3 regions of the Allobosea sp. 05T433 genome follow, and region 1 is predicted to be linked to each of the others. Evidence: predicted binding sites of a transcription regulator. Region 1 holds the regulator's gene; each other region holds the start of a gene.
What was found. The regulator PhoB, encoded in region 1, activates phosphate uptake and scavenging genes when phosphate is short. The targets are predictions, from matches to a motif close to TGTCATNNANCTGTCAT.
Positions count from the first base shown of each region.

Region 2: the regulator PhoB is predicted to act here: its motif matches at 5,133-5,149, upstream of AC1DGP_RS11405 (CorA family divalent cation transporter).
Region 3: the regulator PhoB is predicted to act here: its motif matches at 3,195-3,211, upstream of AC1DGP_RS16340 (UDP-2,3-diacylglucosamine diphosphatase).

Region 1 is NZ_JBFTKS010000009.1:121,533-131,159, reverse strand. It holds gene pstC (phosphate ABC transporter permease subunit PstC) at 1-882, shown strand, start outside; gene pstA (phosphate ABC transporter permease PstA) at 896-1,783, shown strand; gene pstB (phosphate ABC transporter ATP-binding protein PstB) at 1,828-2,628, shown strand; gene phoU (phosphate signaling complex protein PhoU) at 2,677-3,396, shown strand; gene phoB (phosphate regulon transcriptional regulator PhoB) at 3,430-4,128, shown strand; partial or broken gene AC1DGP_RS14840 (YnfA family protein) at 4,248-4,546, opposite strand; gene AC1DGP_RS14835 (TIGR03862 family flavoprotein) at 4,621-5,838, shown strand; gene greA (transcription elongation factor GreA) at 5,848-6,315, opposite strand; gene AC1DGP_RS14825 (DUF1801 domain-containing protein) at 6,878-7,294, shown strand; gene uvrB (excinuclease ABC subunit UvrB) at 7,480-9,627, shown strand, end outside.
Region 2 is NZ_JBFTKS010000007.1:5,162-14,788, forward strand. It holds gene AC1DGP_RS11380 (ABC transporter ATP-binding protein) at 1-661, shown strand, start outside; gene AC1DGP_RS11385 (gamma-glutamylcyclotransferase family protein) at 865-1,383, opposite strand; gene AC1DGP_RS11390 (isovaleryl-CoA dehydrogenase) at 1,388-2,560, opposite strand; gene AC1DGP_RS11395 (metal-sensing transcriptional repressor) at 2,774-3,040, shown strand; gene dmeF (CDF family Co(II)/Ni(II) efflux transporter DmeF) at 3,060-4,046, shown strand; gene AC1DGP_RS11405 (CorA family divalent cation transporter) at 4,069-5,064, opposite strand; gene AC1DGP_RS11410 (glycoside hydrolase family 25 protein) at 5,170-6,138, opposite strand; gene AC1DGP_RS11415 (glycoside hydrolase family 25 protein) at 6,247-7,179, opposite strand; gene mgtE (magnesium transporter) at 7,257-8,663, opposite strand; tRNA gene AC1DGP_RS11425 (tRNA-Leu) at 8,857-8,941, opposite strand; gene AC1DGP_RS11430 (FliM/FliN family flagellar motor switch protein) at 9,051-9,320, opposite strand; gene lipB (lipoyl(octanoyl) transferase LipB) at 9,452-9,627, shown strand, end outside.
Region 3 is NZ_JBFTKS010000010.1:183,701-193,327, reverse strand. It holds gene AC1DGP_RS16360 (c-type cytochrome) at 1-284, shown strand, start outside; gene AC1DGP_RS16355 (helix-turn-helix domain-containing protein) at 422-1,042, opposite strand; gene AC1DGP_RS16350 (DMT family transporter) at 1,205-2,128, opposite strand; gene AC1DGP_RS16345 (SDR family oxidoreductase) at 2,356-3,135, opposite strand; gene AC1DGP_RS16340 (UDP-2,3-diacylglucosamine diphosphatase) at 3,260-4,072, shown strand; gene AC1DGP_RS16335 (glycosyltransferase family 4 protein) at 4,072-5,151, shown strand; gene AC1DGP_RS16330 (cation:proton antiporter domain-containing protein) at 5,090-6,877, opposite strand; gene AC1DGP_RS16325 (AAA family ATPase) at 7,025-7,870, shown strand; gene AC1DGP_RS16320 (hypothetical protein) at 7,883-8,476, opposite strand; gene AC1DGP_RS16315 (DUF2975 domain-containing protein) at 8,568-9,134, shown strand; gene AC1DGP_RS16310 (helix-turn-helix domain-containing protein) at 9,144-9,380, shown strand; gene AC1DGP_RS16305 (SixA phosphatase family protein) at 9,433-9,627, shown strand, end outside.

The DNA of each region.
Region 1 (9,627 bases):
GCCAGCCGGGCCGCCGCGCTCTTCGTGCTGGTGCTGCTCGCGGGCATCATCGCCTCGATGATCATCGGCGGCTGGCCCGCCTTCCGCGAATTCGGCCTTGGTTTCATCACGTCCAGCGTCTGGGACACCCAGAACGAGCAGTATGGCGCCTGGCCTGCCATCGTAGGCACCTTGTCGACCGCGCTGATCGCGCTGGTCCTTGGCGTGCCGCTCTCGCTCGGCATCGCCGTCTACCTCACCCAGCTCGCGCCGCCCTGGTTCAAGCGCCCGGTCTCGACGACGATCGAGCTGCTCGCCGCCGTGCCCTCGATCATTTACGGCATGTGGGGTCTCTTCGTTTTCGTGCCGCTCTTCGCGGCCTATGTGCAGATCCCGGTCTCGAACATCGTCGAAGGCATTCCGCTGGTCGGCACCGTGCTGTATTCGCGCTCGCCCTCGGGGCTCGGCATCCTGACGGCCGGCATCATCCTCGCCTTCATGATCATCCCCTTCATCGCCTCGATCACCCGCGACATGCTGGAGCAGATCCCGTCCGTGCTGCGTGAGAGCGCCTATGGCATCGGCGCCACGACCTGGGAGGTCGTGCGCCATGTGCTGGTGCCGCAGGCCGGCGTCTCGATCATCGGCGCGATCATGCTCGGTCTTGGCCGCGCGCTTGGCGAGACCATGGCGGTGACCTTCGTCGTCGGCAATGCCAACCGGCTTTCGGCCTCGATCATGGACCCCGGCTCGACCATTGCCTCGCGCATCGCCAACGAATTCAACGAGGCGATGGGCCTGCAGCTCAACGCGCTGATCGCGCTCGGCTGCATCCTCTTCTTCGTCACCTTCGTCGTCCTCGTGATCGCGCGTATCCTTGTCGCGCGCGTCAAGTCCTTCTGAGCGGAGCCTGGCCATGAACAGCGCCGTCACCCCGCCCGCAACGACGCCTCATCAGGTCTGGGGCCGCGTCCGCCCCGCGCGCCGCACCGCGGATCGGGCGATGAAGATCATCGCCACCAGCTTCACCCTTCTCGCCATCTTCGTGCTGTTCTGGATTCTCGGCATGCTGCTCGTGAAGGGGATCGGCGGGCTCTCCGTCGCGACCTTCACCCAGGTGACGCCCGGTCCCGGCAGCGAGGGGGGCGGCCTTGCCAACGCCATTGTCGGCTCGATCGTGCTGACCTTCCTCGGCATCGCCGTGGCGACGCCGGTGGGCGTGCTCGCCGGCACCTACCTTGCCGAATACGGCAAGGGCTCCAAGCTCGCGGACCTGATCCGTTTCATCAACGACATCCTGCTCTCGGCGCCGTCGATCCTGATCGGCCTCTTCGTCTACGTCATCCTGGTCGAGCCATTCCGCGGCTATTCCGGCTGGGCCGGCGGCGTGGCGCTGGGCATCATCGCGATCCCGGTGATCGTGCGCACCACCGAGGACATGCTGCGCCTCGTGCCGAGCTCGTTGCGTGAAGCCGGTGCTGCGCTCGGCGCCCCGCCTTCGGTCGTCATCACCAGCGTGACCTGGCGGGCGGCGAAATCCGGCATGGTCACCGGTATCCTGCTGGCCCTGGCGCGCATCGCCGGCGAGACGGCGCCGCTGATCTTCACTGCGCTGAACAACAATTTCTGGTTCTCGCCCAGCCTCGTCGGCGGCGTCTCCAACCTGCCGGTGACGATCTACCAGTTCGCCTCCGCCCCCTATGAGAACTGGCAGCAACTCGCCTGGGCCGGTTCGCTGATCATCACCGTCTCGATCCTGTGCCTCTCGCTTATCGCCCGCCGTATCGTGCGGGGCGGCAAATGAACGGCCTTAAACCCTCGTCGCGTTCGATCTGAAGGAACAAGTCGATGCTTTCGACGCTGGAACTGAGCCCGCAAGCGCTTGATGCCGAGGCCCCCGTCCGGATCGCGGTCAAGAACCTCGATTTCTACTACGGCGAGCACAAGGCGCTGAAGAACATCAATCTCGACTTCCGGGACCGCCATGTCACGGCCCTGATCGGACCGTCGGGCTGCGGCAAGTCGACCCTGCTGCGCATTTTCAACCGGATCTACTCGCTTTATCCCGAGCAGCGCGCCACCGGCGAGATCCTGCTCGACGGCCGCAACGTCATCAGCAACGATATCGATGTGAACGAGCTGCGCTCGCGCGTCGGCATGGTGTTCCAGAAGCCGACGCCCTTCCCGATGTCGATCTACGACAATGTCGCATTCGGCATCCGCCTCTACGAGAAGCCACCGAAATCCGAGCTCGATGACCGCGTCGAGGGTGCGCTGCGCCGTTCCGCGCTCTGGGACGAGGTCAAGGACAAGCTGAAGACCTCCGGCATGGGCCTGTCCGGCGGCCAGCAGCAGCGCCTCTGCATTGCGCGGACCATTGCCCAGAAGCCGGAAGTCATCCTGTTCGACGAGCCGACCTCGGCGCTCGATCCGATCTCGACCGGCAAGATCGAGGACCTGCTCGAGCAGCTCAAGACCGACTTCACCATCGTCATCGTCACCCACAACATGCAGCAGGCGGCGCGTATCTCGCAGTACACCGCCTTCATGTATCTCGGTGAGGTGATCGAATTCGACGCCACCAACACCATCTTCATGAACCCGCACAAGAAGCAGACGCAGGACTACGTCACCGGCCGCTTCGGCTGAACCGGCGCCCAGCCTTCCAACTGCTTTGCCGACAAAGGATACGCCGCGATGACTGATCACATCGTCCGCTCATATGATGCCGATCTCGAGGGGATCCGCCGCAGCCTGGCCGAGATGGGGGGCATGTCGGAGCGCATGCTCGGCGATTCGACAGTCGCCCTGGTGCGCCGCGACACCGGGCTGGCACAGAAGGTCATCAGCGCCGACCAGCGCCTCGACAATCTGCAGCGCGAGGTAGAGGAGAAGGCGGTGCTCACCATCGCCCGGCGCCAGCCGCTCGCCAACGACCTGCGCGAGCTGATCTCCGCCATCCGCATCGCCGCCGATATCGAGCGTGTCGGCGATCTCGCCAAGAATATCGCCAAGCGCGCGGTCGCCATCTCCGGCCAGTTCCAGCCGCCGTCGCGCGCGGTCGTCGGCCTCGAGCATATGAGCCGCCTGGTTCAGGCCCAGCTCAAGGACGTGCTCGACGCTTACGCCGTCAGCAACGAGCAGAAGGCCATGGAGGTCTGGCGCCGCGACGATGAGATCGACGCGCTCTATACCTCGCTCTTCCGCGAGCTGCTCACCTATATGATGGAAGACCCGCGCAACATCACCTTCTGCACGCATCTCCTGTTCTGCGCCAAGAATGTCGAGCGCATCGGCGACCACACCACCAACATCGCCGAGACGATCCACTATCTCGTCACGGGCGAAGCCTTGGACGCAGCCCGCCCGAAGCTCGACACGACCAATATCCTTCTGGACGCCGCCACCGGTGAGTGACCGGCGCCCGACACCTTTGGGACCGAGTGAGACATGCCTGCACGCATCCTGATCGTTGAGGACGAAGAGCCGCTGACCCTGTTGCTGCGCTACAATCTCGAAGCCGAGGGCTTCGAGGTCGACAGCGTCGCGCGTGGCGACGATGCCGAGCTGCATCTGCGCGATCATACGCCGGACCTCGTGCTGCTCGACTGGATGCTGCCGGGCCTTTCCGGCATCGAGCTCTGCCGGAGGCTGCGGACCCGTCGCGATACCGAGCGGGTGCCGATCATCATGCTCACCGCCCGCGGCGAGGAAACCGAGCGTGTGCGCGGCCTCGCCACCGGGGCCGACGACTATGTCGTCAAGCCGTTCTCGCTGCCCGAGCTGATCGCCCGCATCCAGGCGTTGCTACGCCGCGCCAAGCCGGGTCATGTCGCCGGCCTGTTGGCCGCCGGCGATCTCGAACTCGACCGCACCACCCGCCGTGTCCGCCGCTCAGGCAGCGAGCTGCATCTCGGCCCGACCGAGTTCCGCCTGCTCGAATTCCTGATGCAGGCGCCGGGGCGGGTCTATTCCCGGGCCCAGCTGCTCGACGCGGTCTGGGGCCGCGACGTCTATATCGACGAGCGCACCGTCGACGTCCATGTCGGCCGGCTGCGCAAGGCGATCACTCCTGACAACGCCAAGGACCCGCTGCGGACCGTGCGCGGTGCCGGCTATGCCTTCGACGAGACCTTTGCGCGGAGCTGAGACTTGGATCATCGGGGACTTGGATCATCGGGCCGGATATCGAATCCGCCCGACGATCTAACCGTCTATGGTTGCATCGGCCTTCCCGAAAACCGCAATCCACCTTTCGGGCCGATACCCTAGCGCGGCCCTGCGATAATAATCGCCGCGCCGGCGAGGCAGATCAGCCCACCGATAATGTCCCAGCGGTCGGGGCGAAAGCCTTCCACGGCCCAGAGTAGACGCCGCCATAGGCGGCATAGGCCCGTCCGGCGGCTTCGCTCTCCGCCAGCGTCAGCAGCCAGGCGAACAGGGCGAGCGAAAACAGTCCGGGTACGAGCCACCAGATGGGCTTGTCGAGCCGGAGCCAGCCCCAGAACGCGAAACAGCCGGCGATTTCGAGAATGGCTGCGCCGAAATAGGCGGCGATGGTCGGCATGGTTCGTCCCTGTCGATGGCCTTCGGGGCGGGATTACCCTTGACCGCAGGGCGCGCTGACGGCAAGCCGGACCGATGCCCACACATCACGTCGCCATTATTGGAGCAGGGCCCTCCGGGCTGATCGCGGCCGAGCGCCTTGCGGCAGCCGGGGACACCGTCACGATCTACGATCGCATGCCCTCGCCGGCCCGCAAATTCCTGCTGGCCGGGCGCGGCGGATTGAACCTTACCCATTCCGAACCGCTCGACAGGTTCCTGCCCCGCTATCGCGATGCGCAAGCCTGGCTGGAGCCGGCCATTCGCGCCTTCCCGCCACAATCCCTGCGCGACTGGGCCGATGCGCTCGGGCAGGACACGTTCGTCGGCAGCAGCGGCCGCGTCTTCCCGCGCGCCATGAAGGCCTCGCCCCTGCTGCGGGCATGGCTGCGCCGGCTCGATGGTCTCGGCGTCGCCTTCGCGCCTGGGCAGCGCTGGACCGGCTGGAGCGAAGCGGGAGCTCTGACGTTCCGGAGCCGCGATGGCGCCGATGTCGAGGCGCGGCCCGACGCGACGCTGCTCGCGCTCGGCGGTGCGAGCTGGCCACGGCTGGGTTCGGATGGTGGCTGGGCACCCTTGTTGGCGGCGCGCGGCGTTGCGATCGCGCCGCTGCGCCCGGCCAATGGCGGTTTCACGGTCGATTGGTCCCAGACCATGCGAGAGCGTTTTGCCGGAGTACCGTTGAAGCGCATCGTCCTGAGCTTCGGCGGCCAATCCGTGCCCGGCGAGGCGATGATCGATGCGACGGGTCTGGAAGGCGGCGCGGTCTATGCACTCTCTGCCCCGATTCGCGAGACGATCCTGCGCGAGGGCAGGGCGGTCATCACCATCGATCTGCGGCCCGATCACGAGGCGGCACTGCTGGTCCAGCGCCTCGCGCATCGTCGCAAGGGCGTGACGCTGAGCAATCATCTGCGCAAGGCTGCAGGTCTTGCTCCATCCGCGATTGCGCTGCTGCGCGAAGCGGCGAAGGGGCCACTCCCCGAAGACGCGGAGAGGCTGGCCGCACTGATCAAGGCCGCGCCTCTGGTGCTCACCGGTCTCAGACCGATCGAGCGGGCGATCTCCACCGCCGGTGGCGTCGCCGCGGCCGAGGTCGAGGAAGGCTTCATGCTGAAACGCTTGCCCGGTACCTTTGTCGCAGGCGAGATGCTGGATTGGGAGGCGCCGACCGGCGGCTATCTGCTGCAGGCCTGTTTCGCGACCGGAGTCGCAGCTGCAGCAGGGATTCAGGCCTGGCTCGCGGATAGCTGAACGATCGCCTCAGGAGATCGCGATGATCTCGACCGCCTCAGTGCCGATGCTGACGCTCTCGCCAATGCCCTTGCCCATCAGCGCGCTCGCCAACGGCGCGACATAGGGCAGCGTTCCGTGTGCCGGATCGGCCTCGTCCTCGCCGACCAGCCGCCAGTTCTGCTCGCGCCCATCGGCCCGGCGGATCGTCACTGTCGAGCCGAAGCGGACGATGTCGTGCCTTTCCTGCGCAGGGGCCAGCTTGGCGCTGGCGCGCCGCGCCGCCCAGTAGCGGAACTCGCGCCGCGTCTGAGCGATCTCGGTGCGGTCGCCTCCGGCCAGCGCCGCCGCGTGTTCGTCATGCCAGCGCGCCAGCTGGGCCTCGATCTGTGCGAGCCCCTCAGGCGTCACGAGGTTCGGGTGAGGCGAGACTGGCCGGTCCGGCAGCTCGTCCAGGGTCCCTCTTTCCTCTGCTTCCTTGACGAAGGCGCGAGTCATTCTGGCCTCCTCCTATTGATCTCGGCACATCCGGCGAACCGGACCACAGCTTTCAGTGTTACGTCCTCACGACTGCTTGCGATGCAGCGCCAACCCGATGCTGGACTCTGAAGCGGCGATCACTTGGAGATGGGGATCAGGCACTGCCGAAGACAAGACCCGAACAGTCTACACCCCCGTGTCCGGCCGCACCATCAAGAGCAGAGCCATCGCGCGCTGCCCCTGGCCCCCGATCACGAGCGCAGTCCCGTTCCCAAGGGGGCAGCCGATGCCGGAAGAGCGCCGCGCTTGCGTCGGCCGTCCGTCGCGGCCACCTTGATCCTGAGTTGCGAGACCCGACGGCGATCGTTGCGCGCGCAGGCTTCGATTGACTGACGTATAGCCCAATGATTATGAATGCAGATCAATAGCCAGAGAGTTATGCGTTGTGATCCGTGCAGACACACCGTGCTCTCCAAGACGTTTACCGGCCGGCCCAGCCTCTTCGAGAGGTTGCGCTGCGATCTCGAGCAGACGGTTGGCCCGATCCCAGAAGCGAGAGTTCCGGAGAGAAGGGAAGATCATGAGCCAGAGCGAGTCCCAGAACGAAAACTCCCCGTCTCGGATGATCGACGAGCGGATCACCGAGCTGGGCGACTGGCGAGGCAAGATGCTCTCCCAGCTCCGCGTATGGATCAGGCAAGCCGATCCTGAGGTGGTAGAGGAGTGGAAATGGCGAGGGGTTCCGGTGTGGTCCCACGACGGATTGATCTGCACTGGGGAGACCTACAAGAGCGTCGTCAAAATGACCTTTGCCAAGGGGGCCTCACTCGACGACCCATCGGGCCTCTTCAATTCCAGTCTGGATGGCAACACCAGGCGGGCCATCGACATCCACGAGGGTGAGACGATTGACGAAGGGGCATTGAAGGCTCTCATTCGCGCAGCCGTGACCCTCAACATGTCCGGCGGCTGCGGCAAGACCAAGTCCCGCGGATAAGCCTCGCTCCGTCTCGATATGCGCCGGCGCGCGATGAAAGCCGGACTTGCATCGCGCCCACCCCCGGGACCGCTTCAATCCGGCTTCTCCTGCCACGGTGTACTCCTGTCACCTGCTGTCAGTTATCCGCCTGCTGCGACGGCGTACCCCTCGCGCTCCGCCCGGTTTCGCCCCATATTGCCGCCATGCCGAAAAGCTCCGACACGACCGCCAAGGCTAAGCCTGCAAAAAAGCCCGCCTCCGCGCGCACGCCGAACTCCAAGGCCACCAAGCCCGAGTTGAAGCCGCTCGAGGGCTATCTCGCCGATCTGCTCAATCCCGCGATCAACCGCGGCAGGGCGGTCCCGGGCGGCGCCTCCGGTTTCAGCGACCAGCCGCAGGCCGGTTATGGCGAGCCGCGCCCCGGCGACACCAAGCTGAAGAAAAAGCCGAAGAAAGGCGACGCGGCCTCTGCCTTCGGCGAGGCCGAGGGCGAGACCGCTGCCTCCGTCACCGCGCATTCGCTGCAGCACCTGCTCGAGTCCGGCAGCCCCTTCATCGATCCCGGCAAGCCCTGGACGCCGCATCGCCCGGCCCGCCCGGACAAGTCCGAGGGCGGCATCGCCTTCCGCATGCAGTCGGATTTCGAGCCGGCTGGTGACCAGCCGACCGCGATCGCCGATCTCGTCGACGGCGTCGCACGGCAGGAGCGCGACCAGGTCCTGCTCGGCGTTACCGGCTCCGGCAAGACCTTCACGATGGCCAAGGTGATCGAGGAGACGCAGCGCCCGGCTCTGATCCTCGCCCCGAACAAGACGCTGGCCGCACAGCTCTACGGTGAATTCAAGAGTTTCTTCCCCGACAACGCGGTGGAGTACTTCGTCTCCTACTACGACTACTATCAGCCGGAGGCCTACGTCCCGCGTTCGGACACGTTTATCGAGAAGGAATCCTCGATCAACGAGCAGATCGACCGCATGCGCCACTCGGCCACGCGCTCGCTGCTGGAGCGCGACGACGTCATCATCGTCGCCAGCGTCTCCTGCATCTACGGCATCGGCTCGGTCGAGACCTATACGGCGATGACCTTCGCCATCAAACTCGGCGAGCGCATCGAGCAGCGTCAGCTCATCGCCGATCTCGTCGCCCTGCAATACAAGCGCACGCTTGGCGATTTCGCCCGCGGCACCTTTCGCGTGCGTGGCGATGTCATCGAGCTGTTCCCGGCCCACTATGAGGACCGCGCCTGGCGCATCGGCCTGTTCGGCGACGAGGTCGAAAGCATCTCGGAATTCGATCCGCTCACCGGTCAAAAGACGGCCGACCTCGAATTCGTGAAAGTCTACGGCAATTCGCACTACACCACGCCGCGCCCGACGCTGACCCAGGCTGTCAAGTCGATCAAGGAGGAGCTCAAGGCCCGCCTTGAGGAACTCAATCGCATGGGGCGCTATCTCGAAGCGCAGCGGCTCGACCAGCGTTGCACCTTCGACATAGAGATGATCGAGTCGACCGGTTCGTGCAACGGCATCGAGAACTATTCGCGCTATCTCACCGGCCGAAAGCCGGGCGAGCCGCCGCCGACCCTGTTCGAGTACCTGCCCGACAATGCGCTGGTCTTCACCGATGAGAGCCACGTCACCGTGCCGCAGATCGGCGGCATGTACCGGGGCGACTTCCGCCGCAAGGCGACATTGGCCGAATACGGCTTCCGCCTGCCGTCCTGCATGGATAACCGGCCGCTGCGCTTCGAGGAATGGGACGCGATGCGCCCGCAATCGGTGCATGTCTCGGCGACGCCCGGCGGCTGGGAGATGGACCGCACCGGCGGTGTCTTCACCGAGCAGGTCATCCGTCCAACCGGGCTGATCGACCCTCCGGTCGAGGTCCGCCCCGCCAAGCACCAGGTTGCCGACCTGCTCGACGAGATCAAGGAGGTCACCGAGAAGGGCTACCGCAGCCTCGTCACCGTGCTGACCAAGCGCATGGCCGAGGACCTGACCGAGTACCTCCACGAGAACGGCGTGCGCGTGCGCTACATGCATTCCGACATCGACACGATCGAGCGCATCGAGATTCTGCGCGATCTCCGCCTCGGCGCTTTCGACGTGCTGGTCGGCATCAATCTGCTGCGCGAGGGCCTGGACATCCCGGAATGCGGCTTCGTCGCCATTCTCGACGCCGACAAGGAAGGCTTTCTGCGCTCCGAGACTTCCTTGATCCAGACCATCGGCCGCGCCGCCCGCAATGTCGACGGCAAGGTCATCCTCTATGCCGACCACATCACAGGCTCGATGGAGCGCGCGATGGCGGAGACCAATCGCCGCCGCGAGAAGCAGGAGGCCTATAACCTC
Region 2 (9,627 bases), on a different contig from region 1:
GAAGGTCGGTCTGGTCGGGCGCTCCGGCTCCGGCAAGACGACCTTCGTCAAGCTGGTTCAGCGTCTCTACGACGTCTCCGGGGGGCGCATCGCCATCGACGGGCGCGACATCGCTGATGTGACGCAGACCTCCCTGCGGGCGCAGATCGCCATCGTGCAACAGGAGCCGGTGCTGTTCCACCGCTCGCTGGCGGAGAACATCGCCTATGCCAAGCCGGGCGCCTCGATGGCCCGGATTGTCCAGGCGGCGAAGCTCGCCAACGCGCATGACTTCATCATGCGCCTGCCCAAGGGCTACGCGACGCTGGTCGGCGAGCGTGGCGTCAAGCTCTCGGGTGGCGAGCGCCAGCGTGTTGCGCTCGCGCGTGCCTTCCTGGCCGATGCGCCGATCCTGATCCTGGACGAGGCGACCTCGAGCCTCGATTCGGAATCGGAGGCGCTGATCCAGGAGGCGATGGAGCGCCTGATGCAGGGTCGCACCACCATCGTCATTGCGCACCGGCTTTCGACGGTGCGGGCGATGGATCGCATCCTGGTCTTCGATCGCGGCAGGGTGGTCGAAGAAGGCAGTCACGAGGCGCTGCTGACCCGCGAGAACGGCGCCTATCGCGCGCTGTTCGAGAAGCAGGTCAGCGAACTGGCGAAGGGTCTGGCGGCATAGATCATAGGACCGGACATCGTATCCGGTCCGATGATCTAACCATCTGTCATTGCATCGGCTTTCCCGAAAACCGCAATCCACTTTTCGGGCCGATGCATAAGCCGCCAGACTGCCTGGCGGCGCGCCCTTTGCGTATGGTCGGGCTTGTCCCGGCCATACGCGTGTTCGCCTCCGGGGGGCAAGACGCGGAGGTTCCCGCCGACCTATTTCGGAGCCGGGGCTCGCGGCCGGACACCCGCGACAGGGCCGGGCGGAAGCTCCGCGCTCACATCTGGATTCAACGACTTCATTTCGAGATTCGGTTTGGTCAGAAACCGATTCAGGCCTGTGACGTAAGTCTCTGGTAACGCCCAGTGTTTGGCGCTCGCGATTACGGTTTCCATATAGCCGGGGCGCGGCTTTCCGAGCGTGCCGCTGCCGCCGATATAGACCAGGGCCCGCTTGGCGCCGCCCTCGACGATGACCGGCTGGCTGATCTTCACATAGAGACCGCTGGCGATGTCCTCGAACTTGTCGAGTGCGCGGATGTCGCCGAGCGAGCAGTCCCAGAGCACGCCATGGACGGTTTCGCGCGGATCGCGAACAGCCGAGGCATAGCCATCGCTCGTCACGATGAAGCGATGGCGCGGCAGGCGCGCGAGTCCGAGTGGCTTCGAACCGGGACAGCGCTTGGCCATCCCGGCGATGTCCATATTCAGACCATAGGCGAAATAGAGGGGCACTGGCCTATTTCGTCTTCTGGAACAGCTCGCGGCCGATCAGCATACGGCGGATCTCGCTGGTGCCGGCCCCGATCTCGTAGAGCTTTGCATCGCGCAGCAGGCGGCCGGTCGGGTAATCGTTGATATAGCCGTTGCCGCCCAGAAGCTGGATGGCGTCGAGCGCGATCTGCGTCGCCTTCTCGGCCGCGATCAGGATGGCGCCGGCGGCATCCTCTCGCGTGGTCTCGCCGCGGTCGCAGGCCTTGGCGACGGCATACACATAGGCCTTGCAGGCATTCATCATCACATACATGTCGGCGACCTTGCCCTGGACGAGCTGGAATTCGCCGATCGACTGGCCGAACTGCTTGCGCTCGTGGATATAGGGCATGACCACGTCCATGGCCGCCTGCATGATGCCGAGGGGCCCGGCCGAGAGCACGACGCGCTCATAGTCGAGCCCCGACATCAGCACGTTGACGCCGCGCCCGACCTGGCCGAGCACGTTTTCCTCCGGGACCTCGCACTCCTCGAAGACGAGCTCGCAGGTGTCCGAACCGCGCATGCCGAGCTTGTCGAGCTTCTGGGCGGTCGAAAAGCCCTTCATGCCCTTCTCGATCAGGAAGGCGGTGATGCCCTTCGCGCCGGCGGCGGGGTCGGTCTTGGCGTAGACCACCAGCGTCTCGGCGATCGGGCCGTTGGTGATCCACATCTTGTTGCCGGTGATGACGTAGCGGTCGCCCTTCTTCTCGGCCCGTGTCTTCATCGAGACCACGTCCGAGCCGGCGCCGGGCTCGGACATGGCGAGCGATCCGACATGCTCGCCCGAGATCAGCTTTGGCAGGTACTTCGCCTTCTGCGCGGCATTTCCGTTGCGGGCGATCTGGTTGACGCACAGATTCGAGTGGGCCCCGTAGCTCAGGCCGACCGAGGCGGAGGCCCGACTGACCTCCTCGATCGCCACGACATGCTCGAGATAGCCGAGGCCTGCGCCGCCATCCTCTTCCTTCACTGTGATGCCATGCAGGCCGAGCGCGCCCATCTGGGGCCAGAGGTCACGCGGAAACTGGTTCGAGCGGTCGATCTCCTCGGCGCGCGGCGCGATCTTCTCCTGCGCGAAGGCGTGGACCGTGTCGCGGATCGCGTCGGCGGTCTCGCCGAGATCGAAATTGAACGGGCGCGGGGCGTTGGCGAGCATGGTGGCCTCCCGGAAGACGCCGCGCATCGGGCACGGCTTTGCAGCGTTATAGCGCGCTTTGTGGCCCTGTCAGGCTGTTCCGGCGCGATCTCCCGGATGGGCGTGGCCACACCGGTGGGTGATCTGCCATGCCACTTGCAGCCGGCGACCGAGAGGGGGTGGGAGCGCCGACGCTCGGTTTACATATCCTATCCCCCTGGATAGGATATGAGCATGAGCCACGCACATGATCCCGATATCGTCAAACGGCTGCGCCGGGCGCAGGGGCATCTCGACACCGTCGTGAAGATGCTCGGGGGAGGGCGCGAGGTGCCGGAGGTGGTGCAGCAGCTCCAGGCGGTCGAAAAGGCGTTGGAGAAGGTCAAGATGCTGCTGATCTTCGACCATATCGACCATCACCTGTTCGAGACGACAGGCACGCAGACACCCGAGACGCGGCGCTCGATCGAGAGCCTGAAGGCGCTGACCAAGTATCTTTGAACCAACCGGAGTTCCAGCGATGTCCGAACTGGCCAGCCTGGCGCCGCGTCACGACCATGTCTTCCTCGGCTCCGATCACCAGGAGAACGAGCGGCGCACCTGGATCGTCATTGCGCTGACCACGATCATGATGGTCGGCGAGATCGTCGCAGGTACGCTGTTCGGCTCGATGGCGCTCGTCGCCGATGGCTGGCACATGTCGACCCATGCGGCGGCGCTGCTGATCGCGGCTCTCGCCTATCGCTTCGCGCGGCGTCACGCCCGCGACCCACGCTTCAGCTTCGGCACCGGCAAGCTCGGAGACCTCGCGGCTTTCGCGAGCGCGCTCGTCCTGGCGCTGGTCGCTCTGTTCATCGGTTGGGAATCGGTGATGCGGCTTGTCCAGCCGGTGCCGATCGTCTTCGGGCAGGCGATTGCCGTCGCGGTTCTGGGCCTTGCGGTCAATCTCGCCAGCGCCTGGTTGCTGAAGGGCGAGCACGGACATGACCATGGCCATGCGCATCACCATGACCATCACCATCATGCGCATGGTGGCGCGGACCATAATCACCATCATGACCACCACCCCGGGAGTGGGCGGGATCATAATCTGCAGGCGGCCTATCTGCATGTGCTGGCGGATGCCTTCACCTCCGTGCTTGCCATCGTCGCGCTGCTCGGCGGCAGCCTCTATGGCTGGGTCTGGCTCGACCCGGCGATGGGCATCGTCGGCGCGCTGGTGATCGCGCATTGGTCGTTCGGATTGCTGCGCGCCTCGGGAGCGGTGCTGCTCGACACTGTGCCCGACAAGGCTCTCGCCGCCGGGATCGAGGCGCGACTCACCGCCGAGGGCGCAGAGGTCGCAGACCTGCATCTCTGGCAGGTTGGGCCGGGGCATTGCTCGGCGATCGTCTCGGTCGTGGCCACTGATCCGAAGCCGCCCGCAGCCTACAAGGCGTTGCTCGCCGGGTTGCCGATGCTGTCCCATGTCACCGTCGAGGTGAACCCGCGCATCGCCGCGCTGTGATGCATCAGGGGCCCGCCCGGGCTCAGTGGATCATGTCGCGGCGCTTGAGTAGTAGATACACGCTGAGCGCTGCCAGGGCGCACAGGATCACGACATAGACAAAGCCCCATTCGTTCTCGAGGAAGGGCAGGCCCTTGGTGTTGACGCCGAACAGGCCGGTGATCAGCGTCGCCGGCATCAGCGTCGCGGTCAGGATCGAGAGCACATAGAGATGGCTGTTGGTCTGGGCGGTCAGGCGCGAGGCAATCTCGTCCTGCAGCAGGCGGGCGCGCTGCTGCACGATCTGGACGTCGGTCAGCATGGTGTCGACGCGCTGCAGCAGGCGGCTGGCGGCGCTCTTCACGGTCTCCGGCGCAGCCCGTGTCGAGGCATTCTCGGAGAAGCGACGGAAGAGCTGGTGCAGCCCGTTGAGCTGGCGGTGCAGCCTCACCGTCCGCCGGCGGATCAACCCTAACCGGCGCGCCTCGTCGCTGACGCGCTCGTCGATGACATGGTCCTCGATCGAGTCGGTGTCCTCTGTCAGCTGCATCACCGCTTCGGCCACATCCTCTATGACGAACTCGATGATGCGCTCGAACAGCATCACCGGCGAGCTCGCCCGGTAGCCGGCCTCCAAGGCGTCGCGCGTCAGGCGCGTTGCCTGCATGGCCTGTCTCCGACCTGTCAGCAGAAACCGGTCGGCGATGATCCAGTGCAGCATGCCCATCTCGTCGGCGGGGCTGTCGACCTCGCGGATCTGGTCGAAGGTGATGCCCCAGGCGAAGTCACGATTGTGATGGAGGCGTTGGTGATCGTCCTGGGTCAGGAACAGGGTCTGCGCCTCGGCGGGCAGAGCGGTGCAATCGGCGACCCATTGCTTGGCGCGGCCATGCACGAGATCGAGATGAATCCAGATGAACTCGGCCCCGGGGAGGGCAAGGTCGGGCATCTCGCGGCGAGGAAGGAGATGCGCACGGCCGTCGGAAGCAAAATGGTAGACCCAGACGAACCCGGCCCGGGATTGCAGATCATGGAGCATTCCGGCCACGCCCTGGCGGGCGATTTCTCATGAGAGGTTGCGCTGCCCGGGATCAGGGCGCGCGTCTCATGACAGCTTCGTGACAGCGCAACGGGTGCCGCAAAGTCAATCGCGGGCGAGAGAGCCGGTCACTTGTGGATCACGGTTGGCGGTCGCCTTGCCCGGAACGCGCGCGGGAGGCAGCATCTTGAGCGTCGCGCCTCCGGCAGCCTGCGGAGCCTTGGAGCCAGCCGATGTCGCAGGTGCGCGGTTGCCGGCAACCTTCGGTTCGCCACCTCGCCACTTCCGGGCTCCAATGTCGAAACGGCCCTCGCGCCAGGCCGCGAATTCCCGCTCGGAGCCGAAGAAGGCGTTGCGGTCGACGTCACCGGTTATGCCGGGCAKGCGTCCTGTGGTGGTGAACTGCCAGAATTCCCATTTGCTGCGCTCATAGCGGTGGCGCAGTGGGGCCGCGGTTGAGCGCAGCCAGTAGGGATGATCGTTGAACTCGCCTTCCAGCACATCCTCGTGGAAGGTGATGTCGGTATAGATGATCGGCTTCTTGCCAGTGTGTTCCTGCAGGCCCTTCAGCATCTCGCTGATCTTCGCCAGCGCCTTATCGCGCGGGATCTTCTTGCCGCAGCTCTCCGACTCGCCGTTCCATTCGACATCGAGCACAGGCGGCAGGGCCTCCGGGTCCTTCGGGATATGCCGCTTGAACCAGCGCACCTGATCCTTGGCCGGGCGGCACCAATAGACGAAATGGTAGGCGCCGCGCGCGACGCCGGCCTTCTTCGCCCCCTCCCAGTTCTTGCGGAAATTGGGGTCGAGGTGGTCGCCGCCCTCGGTCGCCTTGATGAAGGCAAAGCGGGTGCCGGCATCCTTGACCTTGGCCCAGTCGATCTCGCCCTGCCAGCGCGAGATGTCGATGCCCTGGATAGCCTGGCGGCGTGCATCTCGGACGCCGTGATGGGGCGAGGCGTCGCCCTTCTTGGGATAGAGCGCGAGGGCAGGGCCGGAGCAGCCGAGTGTGAGGCCGAGAACTGCAAGAAAGCACCGCAGTCCCTTGTAATCGGTCTTCATACGCGCCGGCATCCGCCCCTCCTGCATGCAAACAGTGGTGCGGCAGTCGTGGTTAAGGCGCGGTAAGCGTTCGCTCGGATGCGAGCGGATGATTTCAGGGTTGGTTAACCGGCGCGCCCGCTATCCGCCGATCTGCAGCGAGGACGGCACGGGCTGCAGCGCGCCGGGTATGACCGGGGCGGGCGGAGCCTGGCTGACCGGAGGCTCGAATTCCGGATCATTGACGATGCTGGGGCTGGGTTGCGCCGGAGAGGCGCGCCGCTTGGTCCACTGCCTCCGGCCGATGTCGAACTCGCCGTTGATCCAGCCGATGAACTGCTCTTCGTCGCCGAAGAACGCGTTGCGGTCGACATCGCCCCTTATGCCCGGCACGCGGCCGGTCGTGGTGAATTGCCAGAAGGCCCAGGGGCGGTTCTCGTAGCGTGTCTCGGGCTTCGCTGCCGTCGAGCGGATCCAGTAGGGATATTCGTTGAACTGCCCTTCCAGCACGTCCTTATGGAAGGTGATGTCGGTATAGATGATCGGCTTCTTGCCGGTGAGCTGCTCGAGCTCGGTCAGCATCAGCTGGATCTTCTCCAGTGCCAGCGAGCGGTCGATCTTCTGCGGGCAGGTCTTGGAATGGCCGTTCCACTCGACATCGAGCACCGGCGGCAAGGCGCCGGGGTCGTTCGGGATATGCTGCTTGAACCAGACTGCCTGCTCATGGGCGGGGCGGCACCAGAAGACGAAGTGGTAGGCTCCGCGCGGCACGCCGGCCCGGCGCGCGCCTTCCCAGTTGCGCAGAAAGGAGGGGTCGATGTGGTCGCCGCCCTCCGTCGCCTTCATGTAGACGAAGCGGGTGCCGGCGCCCTTGACCGCGGCCCAGTCGATCTCGCCTTGCCAGCGCGAGATATCGATGCCCTGGACGGCATAGTTCAGGGCGCTCGCGACGCCGGGATGCGGCCGGGCATCGCCCTTCTGCGGATATCGGCCCTCGAACGCCACGCAGCCGCCAAGGACCGCGAGCGCGGCGACGGCGACGGCGAGAAATGGGGCTGAACGGAGGCGGGACATGCGACGGGCGATCATCTCGCAGAGAATTGCGGAGAAAACTTGACGCCCGGTTTACGTTACCGAAGTTTTTGCTTTCGTCACCCCAGGCCGAGCAGAAGTGTGGCGATCCCCAGAAAGGCGAAGAAGCCGACCACGTCGGTGACCGTCGTGACGAAGGTTCCGGACGCAATCGCCGGATCGATGTCGAGTTTGTCGAGTGCCAGTGGAATGAGGACGCCGGCAATGGCGGCCGAGATCAGGGTGACGACCATCGCGATCGCGATGACGGCGCCGAGGCCCGCGCTCCCGAACCAGGCGGCGGCGATGGCGCCGGTGATCACGGCAAAGCCGAAGCCATTCACGAGGCCGACGACGAGTTCGCGGGTGAAGAAGCGCCGCAGGTTCCAGGCGCCAAGCTCCTGCGTGGCCAGGGCGCGGACGGCGACCGTCATGGTTTGAGTGGCGGCGTTACCGCCCTGGCTCGCTACGATCGGCGCCAGGATCGCCAGCGCCACGACTTTTGCGAGCTGATTCTCAAACAGGCTCATCACCGCGGCGGCGAGAAACGAGGTCATCAGGTTGACGAAGAGCCAGCTGAAGCGGCTCCAGATGATCTTCCGGACCGGGTCCGAGAGCTCTTCGTCGGGATTGACGCCGCCGAGCTGTTTCACATCCTCGTCCGCGGCTTCCTCGATGACGTCGACGATATCGTCGATGGTCAGCACGCCGACGAGACGACCGGTCGCATCGATCACCGGTGCGGCAACCAGATTATAGCGCTGGAACAGCCGCGCCACGTCCTCGAGTTCGTCGGTCGCCTCGACGACCCGCCGGTCCTCTTCCAGCAGCTGCGAAATCACCACGGGGCGCCGGTTGCGCAGCAGTCGGTCCAGCCGCACCGTGCCGACGAAATGATGGGCCGGGTCGGCCACGAATATTTCGAAGAATCGGTCGGGCAGGTCTGCGGTGTCGCGCAGGAAGTCGATGGTCTGGCCGACGGTCCAGAAGGGCGGCACGGCGATGACCTCGCTCTGCATGCGCCGGCCGGCCGTGTCCTCGGGATAATCCAGGCCCTGCTGCAGGGCGATGCGCTCGGAGGGCGTGAGCTTGTCGAGGACCTCCTGCTTGTCCGCCTCGTTGAGGTCCTCGAGAATGTAGACCGCGTCGTCAGTGTCGAGTTCGCGTACGCCTTCCGCGACGGTCTCGGCCGAGAGCTCTTCGAGAATCTCCTCGCGAACGGTGTCGTCGACTTCGGTCAGCGCCGTGAAGTCGAAATAGGAGCCGAGCAGCGAGATGAGGCGCGGGCGTTCGTCGGCGTCGAGCGCTTCCAGCAAGGCGCCGAGATCGGCCTCGTGCATGTCGGCAACGATGCCGCGCAACGTCGTGATGTCCGAGAGCAGGACGGCCTGCGAGACCTGTTCGACCAGCGCGGGATCGATCGCGCCATCCTCGTCACGAATCCTGCGGGCGGCGGATTCGTCGGGAGCGTTTTCGGCTTCGACCATCGGTCCGACTCCACAATTCAAGGAAGAGGCATGGATTCGAGGAAAAGGCATAGATTCGAGGAAGGGGCCCCTTGTGTCAGTCGTGGACTGTGCTGGCAACGCGCCGCGGCGACCTCACGTTTCATGGCCGGCAGGGCCGAAAACCAAAACGGCGACCCGCGAGGGTCGCCGTTTCAAGGCATCAGCCTGAATTTGGTGCGGTCAAGAGGACTCGAACCTCCACGGGTCTCCCCGCTACCACCTCAAGGTAGTGCGTCTACCAATTCCGCCATGACCGCAGCGGCTAAGAGAAAACCGCGGTGAGGCGGTGAACTCCGGAGCGGCGCGGGTCTAACAAATCGAATCCGCCGCGACAAGCTCGTTGTGTGGAAAACTTTGAAATCCTTTTCAGGCGGCCTCGGCAATGGTCTGCGCGCTGAAGACCGTGGGGCGCTTCAGGAGCTCGGTGATCTCGACAGAGATGCGCGAACCGCTGACCACGACGTTGCCGCGGGCGAACGGGTGATTGTTGGCGAGAATCTGGACTTCGTCGTTCTCGGTGGCGTTGAGCTCGATGATCGCACCGCGGCCCATGCGCAGCAATTTGTAGATCGGCATCTGAGTCGAGCCCAGAACCACGGTGAGCTCCACCGAAACGAGATCGAGATCGGCCTTCAAGTCCTGCCTCCGAAACCCTACTTGCGAATTCAACCAACGAAACTTGCCTGCCGGCCGGCTTCGGCGCATGAGCCTGCCGGCGACAGGCGGTAGCCGGTTAGCGATCGTTGAACAAACAGAGTTAATGCACCGTGAAGACACGTGAGACGCTTGCGGTTTCATTCCTGCCGCAGCCGGGCTCCGAGCCCGTCGAATGGGTCCATGCCGGGGGGCTTGTCGGCTATGACGAAGCTGTCGCCGAGATGGACGCGCGCGCGGCGCTGATCGCGGACGGCAAGGCCCGCGAGCGCGTCTGGCTGATCGAGCA
Region 3 (9,627 bases), on a different contig from region 1:
TCATTCCGGCGACACGCTTCGCCGGTGGCCCAGACCCGGAGGGCAAGGGCTTCGTGCCGAACATCACGCAGCATGCGGACGGGCTGGCGAACTGGTCGAAGTCGGAGATCGCCGAGATGCTCAAGACCGGCTTTACTCCGAGCTTCGACAGCGTCGGCGGCAGCATGGCGGCGGTGGTGCGCAACACCGCACAGCTGTCAGATGCCGATCGGATGGCGATGGCGGAGTTCATCAAGTCGCTGCCGGCGATCGCCGGCCCGCCGCGGCCCAAGAAGGCCGAGTGAGCCGCATTGGCGCGTTGGCGGTTACGCTCGCACTGTCATCCCGGTCTGCCTTTGGCCGCCCGGGATGATCCAACCTTCTGCGTTTGGATCGGCCTTCGCGAGACCGCAATCCACTCTTCAGGCCGGTGCTTTAGCGTCTACTCCATCACCGCCGCTTTGAGGATGCAGACCATCAGCGCCGAACCGGGCTGGTCGCCGACGCAGCGGACGATATGGCGGCGGTCGCAGCGGTAGCGCAGCGTCTCGCCCGCCTTGGCGCGCTGGATCACGTCCCCGACCTCGACCTCGAACTCGCCGGAGGTCACGGAGAGCGACTCGATCGAGCCGCGCTGATGACCTTCGGAATCGAGCTCGCCGCCGGGCTCGGCCTGTACGTCGTACCATTGCAGCCATTCGACCGTCTTGATCCACCCGATGATGGCGAGCCTGAGCTTGCCGTCTTCTGAGACCAGAATCGGCGTATCGGCGCGGGTGGTCTTGTCGATGAAGGCTTCCTCTTCGCCGCTCGACAGCACGCGCTCGATCGAGATGTCGAGGGCCTGCGAGAGCCGCCAGATCGTCGCCAGTGTCGGGTTGGTTTCGTTGCGCTCGATCTGGCTGATGATCGACTTGGCAACGCCCGACTGCTCCGCGAGCTCGGAAAGCGAGAGATTATAGGCCTTGCGCAGGCGCTGGATCGTCTTGCCGAGCTGGCCCGAGATGACCTGGGCTCCGGATTCGAGCTCGCGCCCGCCACGTTCCTTGGTCTCGATACCCATCCTGATACCTGTCACACGAATGCTGATCGTTTGCGGAAGCGAACAAACGTTTGTCTAACCGGACAATGCCTGTTCCAGTTGGAAGGAGCAAGCTGGAGAGGGGCGGGCGACGGCCGAGGGCGGCTTCGTCGGGGCGCCTTTCACACAATTCTGCCCGTGTTCTCAGGTCGCCCGCGTCGGGCCGACCTCGCGCGTCTCCCGCTTGAGCAGACCGAGCTGCTTCTCGCGCAGGATCACATAGATGCCGGATGCGATGACGATGGCTGCGCCGATGAGCACGGCTGAAGCCGGCCAGTCGCCGAAGACGAACCAGCCGATCGTAACGGCCCAGAGCATCGTCGAGTATTCGAACGGCGCGATCAGCGAAGCGTCGCCGTAGCGATAGGCCTGGACCAGGAAAATCTGGCCGAGCCCGCCAAGAATGCCGATCGCGACCATGAGTGCGGCGTCCTGAAGATCGGGCATGCGCCAGCCGAGCAGGATGGTGAAGAGGCCGAGCGTCGTCGTCATCAGCGTGAAATAGAAGACGATCGCGCCGGTGCGCTCCGTCATGGTCAATTGCCGCACCTCGATCGAGGCAAAAGCCGAGCAGCAGGCGCCGGCAAGGCCGAAGGCCGCGCCGATTGCCGGTGCATTGCTGCCAGCGATCTGGAAACTGCCCAGATGCGGGGACAGCATGATCAGGACGCCGATGAAGCCGATCGTCACCGCGCTCCAGCGATAGATGCGGACACGCTCCTTCAGCACCAGAGCTGCAAGCACGACGACTGCGAGCGGCGCGGCATAGCCGAGCGCGACCGCGTCCGGGAGCGGCAGAAAGCTCAAGGCTACGAAGCCGCAGAACATGCCGGTCGAACCGATCACCCCCCGCTTGAAATGGCCGCGCAGATTCTTGGTCTTCAGGGCAGCAGGAATTTCGCCGCGCCAGCCGAGCCAGAGCAGCAGCGGGATCAGCGCGAAGAAGGACCGGACGAAGACGAGTTCCCCTGTCGGATAACGGGCCGCGATCGCCTTGATGCCAGCCGACATCAGGGTGAAGGACAAAGCCGAGATCAGCTTGAGCGTGATGCCGAGGAGAGGAGACAACGGTGCTGCGCGTACGTGTCGGGGGAGAGAGTCTTATAAAAGACTTGTCCCTCTAGATCACGTTCGCGCGTCCGGTCCAAGCGCAATGCTTGCAACCCTGATGCCCGCGGCGGCGCATGCGTGCCGGGGAAGCGTGCTGGATGCGGGTCTTGCGCGGCAGGAACTGGGAGAGAATTCCTGCCCCGGACAGCAAGGCTCACCGGGGCAGATGCTGGCCTTGCCGCGTCTCAGAACGTTCCCTTGAAGACGCCGCCGTCGATCAGCAGGTTCTGGCCGGTGATGTAGCCGGCATGGGCGCTTGCCAGGAAGGCGCAGGCCTTGCCGAACTCCTCGGCGCTGCCGAAGCGCCTCGCCGGGATTTCGGCCATGCGGCCCTTCGTCATTTCTTCGGGCGTGATCCCCTTGATCGCCGCCATCTTGGTGGTCGAGCCCTTCAGCCGATCGGTATCGAACATGCCGGGCAGGATGTTGTTGATGGTGACGTTGGCATATGCGACCTCGCGGGCGACGCCGGAGAAGAAGGCGGTCAGACCGGCGCGTGCGCCCGACGAGACATCGAGCCCGGTCAAGGGGGTCAGCACGCTCATCGAGGTGATGTTGACGATGCGGCCGAAGCCGCGCGCGATCATGCCGTCGACGACACGCTGCATCAGTTCGACCGGCGTCGCCATGTTCTGGATGACGCCTTCGAGTAGCGCTTCGCGCGAGACTTCGCGGAACGGCTTCGGCGGTGGGCCGCCATTGTTGTTGACCAGGATGTCCGGCTCCGGCGCGGCGGCGAGCAGCGCGTCCTGACCTGCGCGGGTCGAGACGTCGGCAACGACCGCGATCACGGTTGCACCATACTTGGCCCGGATCTGGCTTGCCGTGGCCTCCAGCGTGGTCGCGTCGCGGCCGTTGATGACCACGGTGCATCCGGCCTCTGCGAGGGCCTCGGCGCAGCCGCGGCCAAGCCCCTTGCTCGAGGCGCAAATGATGGCCGTACGGCCGGCAATACCCAAATCCATCGCGTTTCTCCCGAGCTTTCGCTGATGTTCAGCTGAGCAGAACCACGGATTGAGTTCTGCGTCATCAAAGCGCAATGCAAATCAGACACACGCCGCAAGCAATGCAACAAGATGGGCTGGCGGCATGAGCGACGAGGACGAGGCGAAGCAGGTTCGCAGCATCTTCATCTCCGACCTGCATCTGGGAACGCGAGGAGCACAGGCCGATCTCGTGCTCGAATTCCTGCGGGCCTATGATGCTCCGCAGATTTATCTCGTGGGTGACATCATCGACGGCTGGCGGCTGAAGAGCGGCTGGTACTTCCCGCAGGCGCATAACGACGTCGTGCAGAAGCTCTTGCGCAAGGTGCGCAAGGGTTCGCGGCTGATCTACATCACCGGCAACCACGACGATTTCCTCCGCGACTTCACTGGAAGCGAGTTCGGCGGAATCCACATCGCCGACCATGCGCTGCATGAAACCGCTGACGGCAAGCGCCTGCTGGTGATCCATGGCGATCTGTTCGATCTGGTCGTGCGCAACGCAAAATGGCTCGCCCTGCTGGGCGACTGGGCCTACACGGTTGCGCTTGCGTCCAATACGGTCGTCAACAAGGTCCGTCGCCTCTTCCATCTGCCGCACTGGTCGCTCTCGGCCTGGGCCAAGCAGAAGGTGAAGAATGCGGTCAATTATATCGGCGAGTTCGAGACCTGCCTTGCCGCCGAGGCCCGCCGCCATGGTGCAGACGGCGTCGTCTGCGGCCATATCCATCACGCCGCACATCGCAAGATCGACGGGCTCACCTACATCAACACGGGCGACTGGGTCGAAAGCTGCACGGCTGTGGTCGAGCATCATGACGGCCGCTTCGAGGTCATTCGTTGGCCGCAATACCGGCTCAAGAGCGAGCCCGTGCGGCCGATCCCGCTGCCGGCTCTGGTCAGCGAGGCCGCCTGATGCGCGTCCTCATCGCGACGGACGCCTGGCGCCCCCAGATCAATGGGGTCGTCCGGTCGCTGGAGCAGATGGTCGAGGCAGGACCGTCATTCGGTGTGACGCCGCATATGCTGACGCCCGACGGATTTCGGCAGATCGGCTTGCCATCCTATCCCGATATCCGCATCGCGCTGGCAACGCAGGGCGCCATCGCCCGGCGCATCACCGATTTTGGGCCGGACCACATCCATATCGCGACGGAAGGGCCGATCGGCTGGCTGACCCGCGCCGTCTGCCTCGCGCAGAAGCGGACGTTCACGACGAGCTACCACACAAGGTTCCCGCAATATGTCGCGGCCCGCTGGCCCATCCCGGAACGCTGGAGCTACCAGTTCCTGCGCCGGTTCCATGGGGCGGCTGCCGGGGTCATGGTCTCGACCGCGACAGTCGAGGCCGAACTGAAGGAGAACGGGTTCGAGCGCATTCTGCGCTGGGGGCGAGGCGTCGATCTCCAGCAGTTCCATCCGCGCCAGGCAAGCGTGCTCGACCTGCCGCGTCCCATCTTCCTCAGCGTCGGGCGCGTCGCGGTCGAAAAGAACCTGGATGCCTTCCTGTCGCTGCGCCTGCCCGGCAGCAAGGTCGTCGTCGGCGATGGCCCGGCGCGCGCGGATCTGCAGCGGGCCTTCCCGGATGTGACATTCCTGGGCACGCGCGAGGGCGACGACCTGGCCGCGATCTATGCGTCGTCGGATGTCTTCGTCTTTCCGAGTCTGACCGACACCTTTGGTATCGTGCTGCTCGAAGCCGCGGCAAGCGGGCTGCCCGTTGCCGCCTTTCCGGTGCAGGGGCCGAGCGATGTCTTTGCCGGCAGTGGTGCCGCCGTGCTGGACGAGGATCTGCGGCGCGCAGCGCTAGCGGCCTTGCGCATCCCGCGCGAAGCTTGCCTGGGACTTGCCGCAGGCCATAGCTGGCAGAGCAGTGCCGAGCAGTTCTACGGGCATATCCAGCGGATTTCCCGGCGCGCTCCGGTCCAGAGCATTACAACCTTCGCGAACGCCCGTGCCGGGGAAGCGCAGGCGCAGGAGCGGCAGCGGGCTTGAGTTCGCGCCGAAACACATCCCTTCTTTCGTGCACGGAGGCGATGACGAGGCCCATTGGCACGCCAAGGCCGACAAGTGCTGCCTCCGACAATTGCAGACTGGCCTCGATGGTCTCCGGCACTGCGTCGTTGACGCCGAGTTCATAGAGATGCCGGGCATGGGCGGCGTCGCGGGCGCGCGCCACGATGACGAGATCGGGGCGCAGAGCCCTTGCCGCCTTGACGATCTCATCGACCGCACGGTGGTTGTGGATCGTGACGATCAGGGCGCTTGCGTCGACCACGCCGCAGAGTTTCAGGAAGTCGGGCTTGGTCGCGTCGCCGAAGAAGGCGGGTCGGCCAGCGCGCCGTTGGCCGGCGATCAGGATCGGGTCGGAGTCGAGCGCGATATAGGGCTTCTTGTGCTCTTCCAGCATCGAACCGACGAGCCTGCCAACCCGGCCGCAGCCGATGACGATCGCACGCCCCGCATGATCGTCGGGCGGCAGGATCGTAGCCTCCTCAGGCAGTATCACCGGCGGCGCGAAACGCGCCGCCATATGGCGTGCTACACGAGCCAATAATGGCAGCGCCACCATGGTGAGGGACACCGCGGCAAGCACGAGGCTTGCCGCGTGCTGGTCAACAAGCTTCGCGCCGACAGCCGCATTGAGCAGCACGAAGGCGAATTCGCCGCCCGGAGCGACCATGATCGCGGTCTCGAGCGCTGTCGGGACGGAGAGAGCCAGCAGCCGGGCCAGGCCCAGCACAACCAGCACTTTGGTCAGGAGAAGGCCGGCCGCGATGCCGAGGATGATTGCGGGCTGGGCTGCAAGCTGCGCGGGATCGACACTCATGCCCACGATCAGGAAGAAGACGCCGATCAGCAGGGATTTGAACGGCTCGATCGTGACTTCGATGGCGCGCCGATACTCGGTTTCGGCCAGGAGCAGGCCGGCGATGAAGGCGCCGAGGCCCATGGAGAGGCCAGCTGTTGCCGCCACAAGTCCCGTGCCGAGTGCCACCAGCAGAGTTGCGGCAAGGAAGCTCTCGGAGCTGTCCGTCGAGGCGACAAGGCGAAAGAGCGGACGAAGCGCCAGCCGCCCGACCACCACAATGCCGGCAATCGCTGCGAAGGCGTGCACGAGCGCCTGCGCAAGGCCGGCGATCAGCGAGCCGCCATTCTGCGCACCGAGGACGGCGATGAGGAAGAGCAAGGGCACGACCGCGATATCCTGGCAAAGCAGGATCGCAAAGCTGGTGCGCCCGGCCGAGGTCATCATGCGGCGCTTGGCCGAGAGCAGTTCGACGACCATGGCGGTCGAGGACAGGGCGAGGCCGAAGCCGATGATCAAGGCCGCCGCAGCGGGCTGCTTCAGCAGGAAGGCGCCGCCGCCGATGATTGCGGCAGACAGCGCGACCTGCCCGAGCCCGAGGCCGAAGACCAGCCTGCGCATGGTCATCAGGCGCTCGAAGGAGAGCTCGAGCCCGATGACGAAGAGCAGGAAGGCAACGCCGATTTCGGCGGGGCCGGTCAATGTGCTCGAGTCGGACACGGTGATCGTGCGCAGCAGCGGCACCGAAGAGACGAGGCCGCCCAATCCGAAGGGGCCGAGCAGCGCGCCGCAGGCCATGAAGGCGACAATCGAATTGACGCGGAAGCGCTTGGCAAATGGCACGATTACGCCGGCCGTGGCGAGGACGACGATGGCGTCTTTATAGGCCGAGGGGTCGATCGTGGCTGCCAAGCTATCCTCGCGTTGCCGATTCAGGGGGCGAATCATGTTTGCGGTCCAAGAGCTTGCGATACAAGCGCTTGTGCGGACCCCAGCAAAAAACTTGCCGTTGGCGGAGACGGCCCGTAGCTTCCGCCCGCATTGTTCGAAGGGGTTTCCATGCGTTTTGCCGGCACCGATTCCTATGTCGCGACCGAGGATCTCACCGTCGCTGTCAACGCGGCGATCCGGCTGGAGCGGCCTCTGCTGGTCAAGGGAGAGCCGGGCACCGGCAAGACCGTGCTGGCGGAGGAGATCGCATCGGCCCTGAAGGCGCCGCTGATCACCTGGCACATCAAATCGACGACCAAGGCCCAGCAGGGTCTCTACGAGTATGACGCGGTCAGCCGTCTGCGCGACAGCCAGCTCGGCGACCCGCGGGTGTCCGATATCTCCAACTACATCAAGCGCGGCAAGCTCTGGGAAGCCTTCGCCTCGGGCGAACGACCCGTGCTGCTGATCGACGAGATCGACAAGGCCGATATCGAGTTCCCCAACGACCTGCTGCTCGAGCTCGATCGCATGGAGTTCCATGTCTACGAGACGGGCCAGACGGTTCGGGCCGCGCAGCGCCCGGTGATGATCATCACCTCCAACAACGAGAAGGAACTGCCGGACGCCTTCCTACGCCGCTGCTTCTTCCACTACATCCGCTTCCCCGATACGAAGACTATGCAGGCGATCGTCGAAGTGCATTTCCCCGGCATCAAGAAGCGGCTGATGGAGGAGGCGCTGCGCCTTTTCTTCGAGGTGCGCGAAGTTCCGGGAATCAAGAAGAAGCCCTCGACCTCGGAGCTGCTCGACTGGCTGAAGCTGCTGGTCGCCGAGGATATCGGCCCCGAGGTCCTGCGTGAGCGCGACCCGCGCAAGCTGATCCCGCCCCTGCACGGAGCGCTGCTCAAGAACGAGCAGGATGTCAGTCTGTTCGAGAAGCTCGCCTTCATGGTGAGGCGGGAGAGCCGCTGAGCGGCTGACCGCTCAGGGATTGCAAGGCGGGATCGCCACCGCGAGATCGATCTTGGCATCGACCTCGCGCACGGCTTCGCGCAGATCGAAATCGCGCGCCACGACGACGTAGTCCTGCGTTTCCGACGTCTTCAGATAGCTCGTCATCAGGATTGGCTTGTCGCCGAGCTCTCCCGTACGGCAGGCCTTGTCCGCGTTTAGCGCCAGGGAACCGCGATTGCCGCTGTTGCCGACCCCGACAAGCAGTTCCTCGCGGAACACCGAGAGCTTGGTTGCATCCGCGGGGCTAAGCCGGAACACGGCCAGACGCCGTCCCGGCGAAGTCATGACCGGCAATGCGGCGAGCTCGGTGGCGTCGCGCACTTCTTCCAGCACCACTTTGCGCTCATGGCGCCCGCCGCCCTTGGGGGAGACCACGATCGTCATGGTGACGCCGCCCGGCAGGGGGCGGATGTCGGACGGCAGGCTGATGGCGGCACGCAGATCGGCCAAAGTCGTGCTGCGCATGTCGATGCGCGACAATTTCGGCAGGGAACTCAGCGGGACATGGCCGCACGCGCCGGCAAGGGCGGCCACGATCATGGAAGCGAACAGGGAGGGACGCATGGTGAGGCTCGTCAATTTCAAATGAGGATGTAGCCTAGACATTCAAAAATTCATCTATTAGTTTAATTTTGTCAATCGAGGGCAGAATGAAATGAGCGCGGAAAACACTCTGGGGTCGAGCGATGCGCCGCTGGCCAGGCTGAAGCGCGTCAGCATGGCAGCACGGCTCGCCAGCTATGCCGCAGCATTGCTCATGGGATTTGGCGTGGTCTGGTTGTGGAGCGACCCTGAAAGCCTCGCCAATCATGCGCGTGGCACCATTGGCGTAACTGTCGCGCCGCTGACGACGGCGATGCGCAGCTACTGGCTCGCCCTGTCTGTCGCCACCGTTCCGGCTGGCTTGTTTATCTACGCGATGCTGCGTCTCGCAAACCTGTTTGGGCGCTTCGGAAAGGGACGGGTCCTTGAAGTCGTCAATGCCGTCGAGCTCAGCCGGATCGGCTGGCTGCTCATTCTGTTTGGTGCGGCGACCCCGATTGCGCGCGCCCTGCAGAGCGTGGCGCTGACCTATGACAATCCGGCCGGCCGCAGGCAGCTTGCGATCACGCTCGATCCCGGCATGTTCGGCGCGCTGGCTGCAGGTGCTGTCCTTGTCGCCTTCGGGCTGGTGCTGCGCGAGGCGATGCGCCTCTCTGACGAGAATCAGAGTTTCGTGTAGGACAGGGCGATGCCGATCATCGTCGAACTCGATGTCATGCTGGCGCGTCGAAAGATGCGCTCGAAGGAACTTGCCCAGCGCATCGGCCTGACCGAGCAGCAGGTGTCTCAGCTCAAGTCCGGGAAGGTCCGTGGCATGCGTTTCGATACGCTTTCGCGCATCTGCGACACGCTCCAATGCCAGCCCGGCGACCTGCTGCGCTACGAGCCGGGCGAAGAGGAGGAGGGTGGGGGCGCAGAGGCTTGAGAGTCGTGCGCGGCCTCTCGCAAAACCCGAAGCAGATGGTTAGGTTCTGATTATGCTGCGCCTTCTGCTTCTCCGCCACGCCAAGTCGAGCTGGTCCACCGGTCTCACCGATCGGGAGCGACCACTAGCGGTCAGGGGCCGCGAAGCAGCCCCTGTCATGGGGCGCTATCTGGCAGAGGAGATGCTGCTGCCCGATCTCGTGCTGGTCTCGCCAGCACGACGGACAACCGAAACCTGGGAGCTGGTC